3 regions of the Pseudocitrobacter sp. 2023LY-00077 genome follow, and region 2 is predicted to be linked to each of the others. Evidence: predicted binding sites of a transcription regulator. Region 2 holds the regulator's gene; each other region holds the start of a gene.

Region 1 (3,279 bases), on a different contig from region 2:
GCGTGGAGCCTGCCCATTTCCGCCAATACCTGGCCGCTGCCAACCAACGGTAGCCGTCTCGTCGGGGAAAACCGCTATCACGTGGTTGAAAATGACGGCGGCTCGCTGGAGGCAATCGCTAAAAAGTATAACGTCGGTTTCCTGGCGTTATTGCAGGCAAACCCTGGCGTAGACCCGTACGTTCCGCGTGCAGGCAGCGTGCTGACCATTCCACTGCAAACGCTTTTACCGGACGTGCCGCGTGAAGGTATCGTCATCAATCTGGCGGAATTGCGCCTCTATTACTACCCACCAGGAAGCAACAAGGTAACCGTCTACCCTATCGGCATTGGCCAGTTAGGCGGGGATACGGTAACGCCAACCATGGTGACCACCGTATCGGACAAACGTGCCAACCCGACCTGGACACCCACGGCAAACATTCGCGCGCGCTATAAAGCACAGGGCATTATTTTGCCTGCGGTGATGCCCGCCGGTCCGGATAACCCGATGGGCCATCACGCCATTCGCTTAGCAGCTCAGGGCGGCGTTTATCTGCTGCACGGAACGAACGCCGACTTCGGTATCGGCATGCGCGTTAGCTCCGGCTGTATTCGCCTGCGTGACGGTGATATCCGCAGCTTGTTTGAGAAAGTGACGCCGGGCACCAAAGTGAATATCATCAACACGCCGATTAAAGCCTCGGTTGAACCGGGCGGCGTGCATCTGGTTGAAGTTCACCAGCCCCTGTCGAAACATATCGATGATGACCCGAAAACGCAGCCTATTGTGCTGAATGAGACGATGAGTGCGTTTAAAGAGAAGGCACAGACGAATACTGATGTGATGAACTATGCGATGGAGCTGCGCTCCGGCATGCCGGTTGACGTCACCCGCCATCACGTTGCGCAAGAGCAGTCGATGTAACGCTGATTCCAGACAGGCAAAAGCCCTGAGTGATGCGATCACTCAGGGCTTTTTTATGGCAGTGGCTTATTTAAAACGGCATTAATGAGGGAGTTAATGCTTATTTATAAATAACAGCCGTACCGTGCAGGTTGTTCGGACCACTTACGGAAGTGATACGGAACGATTTAGCGCCCATTTCGTCTGCTTTCTGAGACAGCTGATCTTCCAGGGAAGCCAGGTTCGGGCCTGCTGATGCCGCGATGGTACCGACTTTGTGCTGATCCGCCGGGGTAGATTGAACTTCAACCGCAGCGAAACTTGCGAATGACAGAGAACTCAGAACAGCGGCGAGAGCCAGAGTTTTTACGTTTTTCATGATTATGACCTATGCAGATGAACTATGATGTAGAGCAAACTTTATTAACTTAACGATCGATAAGGTAATAATAATGAGATCTGGATCACTCGTCAACATGATTTTTATAACGATCATTTAAATAATTAAAATCAGCATATTTTTCATACCCATATGAATTATTTATTTTTGGGAATTCACCGCTGGCAGCCTGAAGCGATTATTTTTATAATGAGCGTTCACTAAAACCGAAAGAGGTACAACGGCACTATGACAACTGAGACGCAAAGTTGCGCTAAAAAGGGCCGTGGTCGACCAAAAGTATTTGACCGGGAAGCAGCGCTGGATAAAGCAATGACGCTTTTCTGGCAGCATGGCTACGAAGCCACGTCACTCTCCGATCTCGTAGAGGCCACGGGCGCAAAAGCACCTACCCTGTATGCAGAATTCGTGAATAAAGAGGGGCTCTTCCGCGCCGTTCTCGATCACTACATCGCTCACTTCGCCGCAAAACATGAAGCGAAGCTCTGTTGTGATGACAAGCGTGTGGATGAGGCGCTGAAAGATTACTTCACCGCTGTCGCGACCTGCTACACCAGTAAAGACACTCCGGCGGGCTGCTTTATGATTAACACGTCCGCCGCACTGGCGGCGTCGTCAAAAGAGATAGCCAAAACCATTAAATCCCGCCACGCCGTTCAGGAACAAACGCTGCGCGAGTTTTTACAGCATCGTCAGGAGAAAGGTGAAATTCCGGCCGGGAAAGATGTAAATGAGCTGGCGCTGTTCTTAAGCTGTGTATTGCAGGGTATGTCGATTAGCGCGCGCGAAGGCGCAAGTTTTGACACGTTGATGCAGATTACCCGTACGACGCTGGGGCTGTGGCCGCATATGTTGGGTGAGTGATTTTCTGGCGATAGGATAACGGTTGAGACGGGGAGCGATGGTATGTGAAGAACTCCCCGTTACACAGCATCAAGTGACATTGGCTGATAATTATCAGGTCCAATCCGTTTGTCTTTATCTGGTGGTTCTTTTTCTTCATTAAATTGCTCCTTTAACGCCAAAACAGTCGCAAAATTAAGTCGTTCACAAAATTTTTGATTAGCTATTTTACACTGACTGGAAGAGAGAAATTGCAGTTTTTCAAGGTCTTCCTTATCCGTATAAGTGCTAATATGACTAAGGATATAATCCGCTAAAGGTGGTCTGGCTTTAATTAGAGGCGATAACTCCTCAAGTCTGTACCATTCATCAACCAGCAGTCTCGCAATTCGGTCTGACGTTCCTTCGAGGATGTAACCATCATCACAATTGCGATAACGTGTATAGAAATCGTCTACGGCTCGCCAGGATGTTAGCGTGTCCATCGCGATGTCGGCTTTATCAAAGATTTGCGAGGGACATAACGCCGCATTAGGGGAGAACGCAGAGAGTGTTAAGATGAAAAATAATGTATTCATTTGTTATGGCATCCTCATCAGCATTTCTTTAAGTCTGATGTTTAAAATTAAGTCATCATTACAGTCCAATGGTGATAAATCATTAAGTGCTGGTATCTTCCTCCCTATCCATTTAAGATAATAATATTTCCCAACCTTGCCATAAATAACACTGGATAATGCCAAATCGCCATTGAACTCATTTGATAATTTTACCACATCCTCTAAGCCCTGATACTTTTCATATAATTTTGACAATGCTGCCCAGTCATTATCACCAGAATAATATTGCTCAAGACCACTCATTACCCCCCCCTATCAATTCTGTTTTAATTGTGCAAAAAAACATACTTCTGATGATCTTGCCATGGTATCACATTCAGCATGATGAATTCATTAACGCATTCTCTTCTGAGGGCTGTTTATTTATTATTTAAAAAATTCATCTTTAATCCTGAAAAATAACATAAATAAAAATCCCACATTAAACATCAATTTGTATCCTTTAGAAACAACCCCTTTGTTTTTAATAAAACCGCCAAGAAATGACTTGCTTACATTCTGTTGATTATAGCTTTGATGGAAGGATGCCAC
Region 2 (3,279 bases):
TATCGCCGTCACGGGTTCCAGCGGGGCGGGAACCACCACCACCAGCCTAGCGTTCCGCAAGATTTTCGCCCAGCTCAAACTCCATGCCGCAGAGGTGGAAGGCGACAGCTTTCATCGCTACACGCGTCCGGAAATGGACTTAGCTATTCGTAAGGCGCGCGATATGGGGCGTCATATCAGCTACTTCGGGCCGGATGCCAACGACTTCAGCCTGCTGGAACAAACGTTCCGCGAGTACGGGCACAGCGGCACCGGACAGTCGCGAAAATATCTGCATACCTATGATGAAGCCGTGCCGTGGAATCAGGTGCCGGGAACCTTTACCCCGTGGCAACCGCTGCCTGAGCCGACCGACGTGCTGTTCTATGAAGGGCTGCACGGCGGCGTGGTCACGCCGCATCATGATGTGGCAAAGCATGTCGATTTACTGGTGGGTGTGGTGCCAATCGTAAACCTGGAGTGGATCCAGAAGATGATCCGCGACACCAGCGAGCGGGGTCACTCCCGCGAGGCGGTGATGGATTCCGTGGTCCGTTCGATGGAAGATTACATCAACTACATCACCCCGCAGTTCTCGCGCACGCATCTCAACTTCCAGCGTGTGCCAACGGTCGATACCTCCGATCCCTTCGCCGCCAAAGGCATTCCGTCGCTGGATGAGAGCTTTGTGGTGATCCACTTCCGCAATCTCGATAATATCGATTTCCCGTGGCTGCTGGCGATGTTGCAGGGCTCGTTTATCTCGCATATGAATACGCTGGTAGTGCCCGGCGGCAAGATGGGGCTGGCGATGGAATTGATCATGACGCCGCTGGTGCAGCGGTTGATGGAAGGGAAGAAGATTGGGTGAAGGGTGCAGGCTGGGCCCCTCACCCCGGCCCTCTCCCGCAGGGAGAGGGAGAAAATCAGCGCAGAACCTGAACACCGCACGGTCAGTCCCCTCTCCCTGCGGGAGAGGGTTAGGGTGAGGGGTGTCTCAACTTACCCCTCCACCACCTCATAAGAATGGGTAATGTTCACCGCTTTGCCCAGCATCAGCGCCACTGAACAATATTTCTCAGCGGACAAATCCACCGCACGGGACACCGCCGCATCTTTCAGCTCTTTGCCGGTCACAATGAAGTGCAGATTAATGTGCGTGAACAGACGTGGCGCTTCTTCGCGGCGTTCAGACGTCAGTTTAACTTCACAATCGGTCACGTCGTAACGGCCCTTTTGCAGAATAGACACCACGTCGATAGCGCTACAGCCGCCCGCTGCCATCAGCACGATTTCCATCGGGCTTGGCGCTTTATCACCTGAGTTGCCATCCATCAAAATCTGGTGCCCGGAAGCCGACTCACCCAGGAAGGTTAACCCTTCAACCCATTTCACACGCGCTTGCATAATTGTCACTCCAGAGTTGCAAATTTATTGTCAGATTACGCGCACATAACAAATCTCGCAACGGAAGTAGACCTGGGTCATGCTGAAGCGAGACACCAGGAGACACACGGCAAAAGCTATGCTAAAACAGTCGGGATGCTACAGAGATACATAAACGTACTGCATGTATGCAGAGGACATCACATACTGGTCGCGACAATCTTTGACGACCAACTTCCCAGGTAGAGGGAAGGATATTATTTCAACCAGTGGCTGCCTGATTTATGCCGCTGGCGATAGCTTATAACAGAGGATAACCGCGCATGGTGCTTGGCAAACCGCAAACAGACCCGACTCTCGAATGGTTCTTGTCTCATTGCCACATTCATAAGTACCCATCGAAGAGCACGCTGATTCACCAGGGTGAAAAAGCGGAAACGCTGTACTACATCGTTAAAGGCTCCGTGGCAGTACTCATCAAGGATGAGGAAGGCAAAGAGATGATCCTTTCCTACCTCAACCAGGGCGATTTCATCGGTGAACTGGGCCTGTTTGAAGAAGGCCAGGAACGTAGCGCCTGGGTTCGGGCGAAAACCGCCTGTGAAGTGGCTGAAATCTCCTATAAGAAATTCCGTCAGCTCATCCAGGTTAACCCGGATATCCTGATGCGTCTCTCGTCTCAGATGGCGCGCCGTCTGCAGGTCACCTCTGAGAAAGTGGGCAACCTGGCGTTCCTCGACGTTACCGGTCGTATCGCGCAGACGCTGCTGAATCTGGCAAAACAGCCGGATGCTATGACCCACCCGGACGGTATGCAGATCAAAATCACCCGTCAGGAAATCGGTCAGATCGTCGGCTGCTCTCGTGAAACCGTGGGTCGTATCCTGAAGATGCTGGAAGATCAGAACCTGATCTCCGCACACGGTAAAACGATCGTCGTTTACGGCACGCGTTAATCCCGTCTGACGGCGTATTGTTCGCGCAATACGCCGTTTTTGTCTCGTATGTGGCGCAGGCTGATTTACCATCCGGAAGTCAACTATGCACTGCGGCAAACGCTGGTGTTATGTTTGCCGGTCGCCGTCGGCCTGATTCTTGGCCAGCTTCAACACGGCTTACTGTTCTCTTTAGTGCCTGCCTGCTGCAACATCGCCGGGTTGGATACTCCCCATAAACGTTTCTTCAAACGCCTGATTATCGGTGGGTCGCTGTTCGCCGGTTGCAGCCTGATTGTGCAACTGCTGTTGGCCGATGATATCCCGCTGCCGTTTATTCTCACCGGTCTGGCGATGGTGCTGGGCGTTACCGCCGAAATCAGCGCCCTGCACGGGCGATTACTTCCGGCCTCGCTAATTGCCGCGATTTTTACCCTGAGCCTGGCGGGCAATATGCCTATCTGGGAACCGTTACTGATCTACGCGCTCGGCACGCTGTGGTACGGGTTGTTCAACTGGTTTTGGTTCTGGCTGTGGCGTGAACAACCGCTACGCGAGTCGTTAAGCCTGCTTTACCGCCAACTGGCGGAGTACTGCGAAGCCAAATATAGCCTGCTGACGCAACATACCGACCCCAATACCGCCCTGCCGCCGTTGCTTAATCGTCAGCAGAAAGTGGTCGATCTGATTTCCCAGTGCTATCAGCAGATGCACATGCTGGCGGCCAATCAGCACAATGATTACAAGCGCCTGCTGCGCGCCTTCCAGATGGGGCTGGATTTGCAGGAGCACATTTCGGTGAGTCTGCACCAGCCGGAAGAGGTGCAAAAACTGGTCGAGCGCAGCCACGCCGAAGCGGTGATTCGCTGGAACGCGCAAACCGTCGCCGCGCGCCTGCGGGTCATGGCCGATGATATTCTCTATCACCGCTTCCCGACGCGCTTCAACATGGATAAGCAAATTGGCGCGCTGGAGAAAA
Region 3 (3,279 bases), on a different contig from region 2:
GTTATGGGAGGTCGACTTCTGCTCAATAGAGATAGCAGGCGACAGCCCTTCAATATGATCGACATCCGGCTTCTCCATCAGCGACAGGAACTGGCGCGCATACGCAGAAAGCGATTCGACGTAGCGACGCTGCCCCTCGGCGTAAAGGGTGTCGAAAGCCAGTGAAGATTTGCCAGACCCCGACAGCCCGGTAACGACAATCAGTTTGTCGCGCGGGATGATGAGGTTGATATTTTTGAGATTATGGGTGCGGGCGCCCCGAACTTCGATCTTATCCATTTACCTTTCCCGGTAGAGACTCGGCTTGCCAGATTTGCTTGAAGGACAAACGGCGGAAACGGCTAATTATGACACAACTCACCCTGAATGAATATACAGTAGTGGAATGTGCATTCCAGAGTTGAGTGTAAGATATTCAACGTAAACGAGTTTAGTGGAATCACCGTCGCATGCTATCAAAACGCCTCTTTGAAATGCTACAATCGCGCGTTTACACTATTAAGAAACACATTCAGGAGAGACAATCATGGCCAGCAGAGGCGTAAACAAGGTGATTCTCGTCGGTAATCTGGGCCAGGACCCGGAAGTACGCTACATGCCGAATGGTGGCGCAGTTGCCAACATTACGCTGGCTACTTCCGAATCCTGGCGTGATAAAGCGACCGGTGAAATGAAAGAGCAGACTGAATGGCACCGTGTTGTGCTGTTCGGCAAACTCGCGGAAGTTGCGGGTGAATACCTGCGTAAAGGCTCTCAGGTTTATATTGAAGGCCAGCTGCGTACCCGTAAATGGACCGATCAGTCCGGCGTTGAAAAATACACCACTGAAGTGGTCGTCAACGTTGGCGGCACTATGCAGATGCTGGGTGGCCGTCAGGGCGGTGGCGCACCGGCAGGTGGTCAGGGTCAGCAGCAGGGCGGTTGGGGCCAGCCTCAGCAGCCGCAGGGCGGCAACCAGTTCAGCGGCGGCGCGCAGTCTCGCCCGCAGCAGCAGGCCGCTCCGGCACCGTCTAACGAACCGCCGATGGATTTCGACGACGATATCCCGTTCTGATTTTCAGACATAAAAAAACCTGCGAAAGCAGGTTTTTTTATGGATAAAATTTTTATCAGGTCAACACCATCGGCCATTCTGGCGGTGTCTGGCTCATCACTTCCACCATCACCTCTTTGATGTTATTGCAGATAGTCGCAATATCCACCATCGTAATTCCCAGCAACCCCGTTGCGAACCAGCAGGCCGACGCCACGCCCAGCGCGCTACAAATCACCGCGAGGCCCGCGTAATCAGCTTTGCGTAAGCGGATTTTCAGAGTACTGGCAAGGAACATCAGAATGGCGCTGAAAAGCGGCCAGCGTAACAGTACGACACCTGTAGAGATAGAAACCATGAGACCTTATCCTCAGAGATAAACGGTATGCCCTGACAGCGCGGCGTTCTCACGGAGGTGTAGTCCACTCTGGCTATCGACAGGCATTCACAAATGATATGAAACGCTGTTTTTGTTTCACTCTATAGTGTGAACTATATCACAATCGCTGTTTTATTCACCAGAGGTAAACGCAGCAAATTGCGCCATTTATCGCTGACAATAGTTACATAAGGAAAGGGCTCTGTTTTACCTGTAGGCCGGATAAGCGCAGCGCTATCCGGCGTGATACTCATGCTGACAGACGGTGGCGATAGTCGCTCGGCGTGCGGTCGAATTCACGGCGGAAAACACGTGAGAAGGTCTGCTGGGAAACATAACCCAGATCCATCGCAATATCGAAAATCGGGCGCTGGGTATTACGCAACTCCTGCGCAGCCAATAACAGACGACGCTGGCGAATGTAGTCGCCCAGCGTTTGATGCATCTCGGTGCGGAACATCCGTTGCAGATACCATTTCGAATACCCGGATTTTTTCGCCACGATATCAATGTTAAGTGGTTGATCGATATGTTCATCTATCCATTCGATAAGCGTTTGAATAATTTCCCGATGGGACATAAGGCTCTCCCCGTTGTCTATTTTTGCTTCAACTTTTGTCTTGCTGGCGAGTATAATTCCTCAAGTTAACTTGAGGTAAAGCAGAAAATGGAAAAAAAACCAACGCGCATTAAAACGCTGCTCACGCCGGGTGAAGTCGCCAGACGTACCGGGGTTGCCGTCTCCGCTTTGCACTTCTATGAGAGCAAAGGGCTCATCCGCAGCCAGCGCAACGCGGGCAATCAGCGGCGATACAAACGTGACGTACTGCGCTATGTGGCAATCATTAAAATCGCGCAGCGGCTGGGCATCCCGCTCGCCACGATCGGCGAGTCGCTGGGCGTGGTGCCCGAAGGGCATACGCTGGGGCAAAAAGACTGGAAACGGCTGACCACTCAGTGGCGTCAGGAGCTGGATAAACGCATTCACTCGATGGAAGCGCTACGCGATCAGCTTGATGGCTGCATCGGTTGCGGCTGTATGTCGCTGCGTGACTGCCCGCTGCGTAACCCTGGCGACAAACTGGGGGAAGAAGGAACGGGCGCGCGCCTGCTGGAAGACGAATAAAAAACGAAAGCGCCACAACTGGGCGCTTTCGTATGTTCCGGTCTTTGTCTTTCGCTCTATCCCACTGGTTCATGGGAGGGTTTCCCCCGACATCAGCATCCCTCGGTCGAGCTACGGGTTGGAGGTTCCGGTTTGTGCTGACACTTTAAGTCTACCTCTCCTCCCCCTGTTCGCCAGTCAGATTGACGTTTTTTTCGCCGCAATTTTTACGGGGATTGCCGTCTGTTCCTATAGTTAATTTGAACAAACCTGCGGAGAAAACCATGTTAACCGTCCACCATCTGAACCAATCCCGCTCGCAGCGCGTGCTCTGGGCGCTGGAAGAGTTGAACCTGCCTTACCAGATTGTCCGCTATCAGCGCGGGGCTGATATGCTGGCTCCTGACTCTCTGAAAAAAATCCATCCGCTGGGTAAATCGCCGATTGTCGAGAATGACGGCCACGTTATCGCTGAATCTGGCGCGATCCTCGAATATCTCCAGGAAATCGGCGATCCCGAAAGCCGCTTTAAACCGCAGGATATCGAAGGAAAATTGCAGTATCGCTTCTGGCTGCACTATGCCGAAGGCTCGTTGATGTCGCTCATGATGATCAAGCTGGTTTTGCAGATGCTGGGCAAATCCCCGGTGCCGTTGGGGTTGCGCACGGTGGGGAAAGTGCTGGGAACGGGCGTTCAGAAAGCCTGGCTGAATAATCAGATTGCCACGCATGCCGGGTTTATCGAGTCGCATCTTGCGAAAA

The links. Region 2 encodes CRP, which controls carbon source genes, mostly activating them, when cyclic AMP is high. Its sites were predicted from a motif close to ATGTGANNNNNNTCACAT; they were not measured.
Region 1: a site for CRP is predicted at 1,338-1,355, ahead of bhsA (multiple stress resistance protein BhsA). Genes of this name have one in related genera too.
Region 3: a site for CRP is predicted at 1,519-1,536, ahead of ACWWFX_RS17265 (YjcB family protein). Genes of this name have one in related genera too.

Annotation. Positions count from the first base shown of each region.
Region 1 is NZ_JBSPEI010000008.1:61,125-64,403, reverse strand. Features, by position in the region: gene ldtC (L,D-transpeptidase LdtC) at 1-906, shown strand, start outside; gene bhsA (multiple stress resistance protein BhsA) at 1,007-1,264, opposite strand; gene ACWWFX_RS12065 (TetR/AcrR family transcriptional regulator) at 1,514-2,149, shown strand; gene ACWWFX_RS12060 (hypothetical protein) at 2,209-2,706, opposite strand; gene ACWWFX_RS12055 (hypothetical protein) at 2,710-2,991, opposite strand; gene ACWWFX_RS12050 (hypothetical protein) at 3,115-3,279, opposite strand, start outside.
Region 2 is NZ_JBSPEI010000003.1:21,823-25,101, forward strand. Features, by position in the region: gene ACWWFX_RS04550 (phosphoribulokinase) at 1-850, shown strand, start outside; gene ACWWFX_RS04555 (OsmC family protein) at 982-1,386, opposite strand; gene crp (cAMP-activated global transcriptional regulator CRP) at 1,689-2,321, shown strand; gene ACWWFX_RS04565 (YccS/YhfK family putative transporter) at 2,370-3,279, shown strand, end outside.
Region 3 is NZ_JBSPEI010000013.1:96,430-99,708, reverse strand. Features, by position in the region: gene uvrA (excinuclease ABC subunit UvrA) at 1-279, opposite strand, end outside; gene ssb1 (single-stranded DNA-binding protein SSB1) at 527-1,054, shown strand; gene ACWWFX_RS17265 (YjcB family protein) at 1,110-1,391, opposite strand; gene soxS (superoxide response transcriptional regulator SoxS) at 1,663-1,992, opposite strand; gene soxR (redox-sensitive transcriptional activator SoxR) at 2,080-2,538, shown strand; gene ACWWFX_RS17250 (glutathione S-transferase family protein) at 2,802-3,279, shown strand, end outside.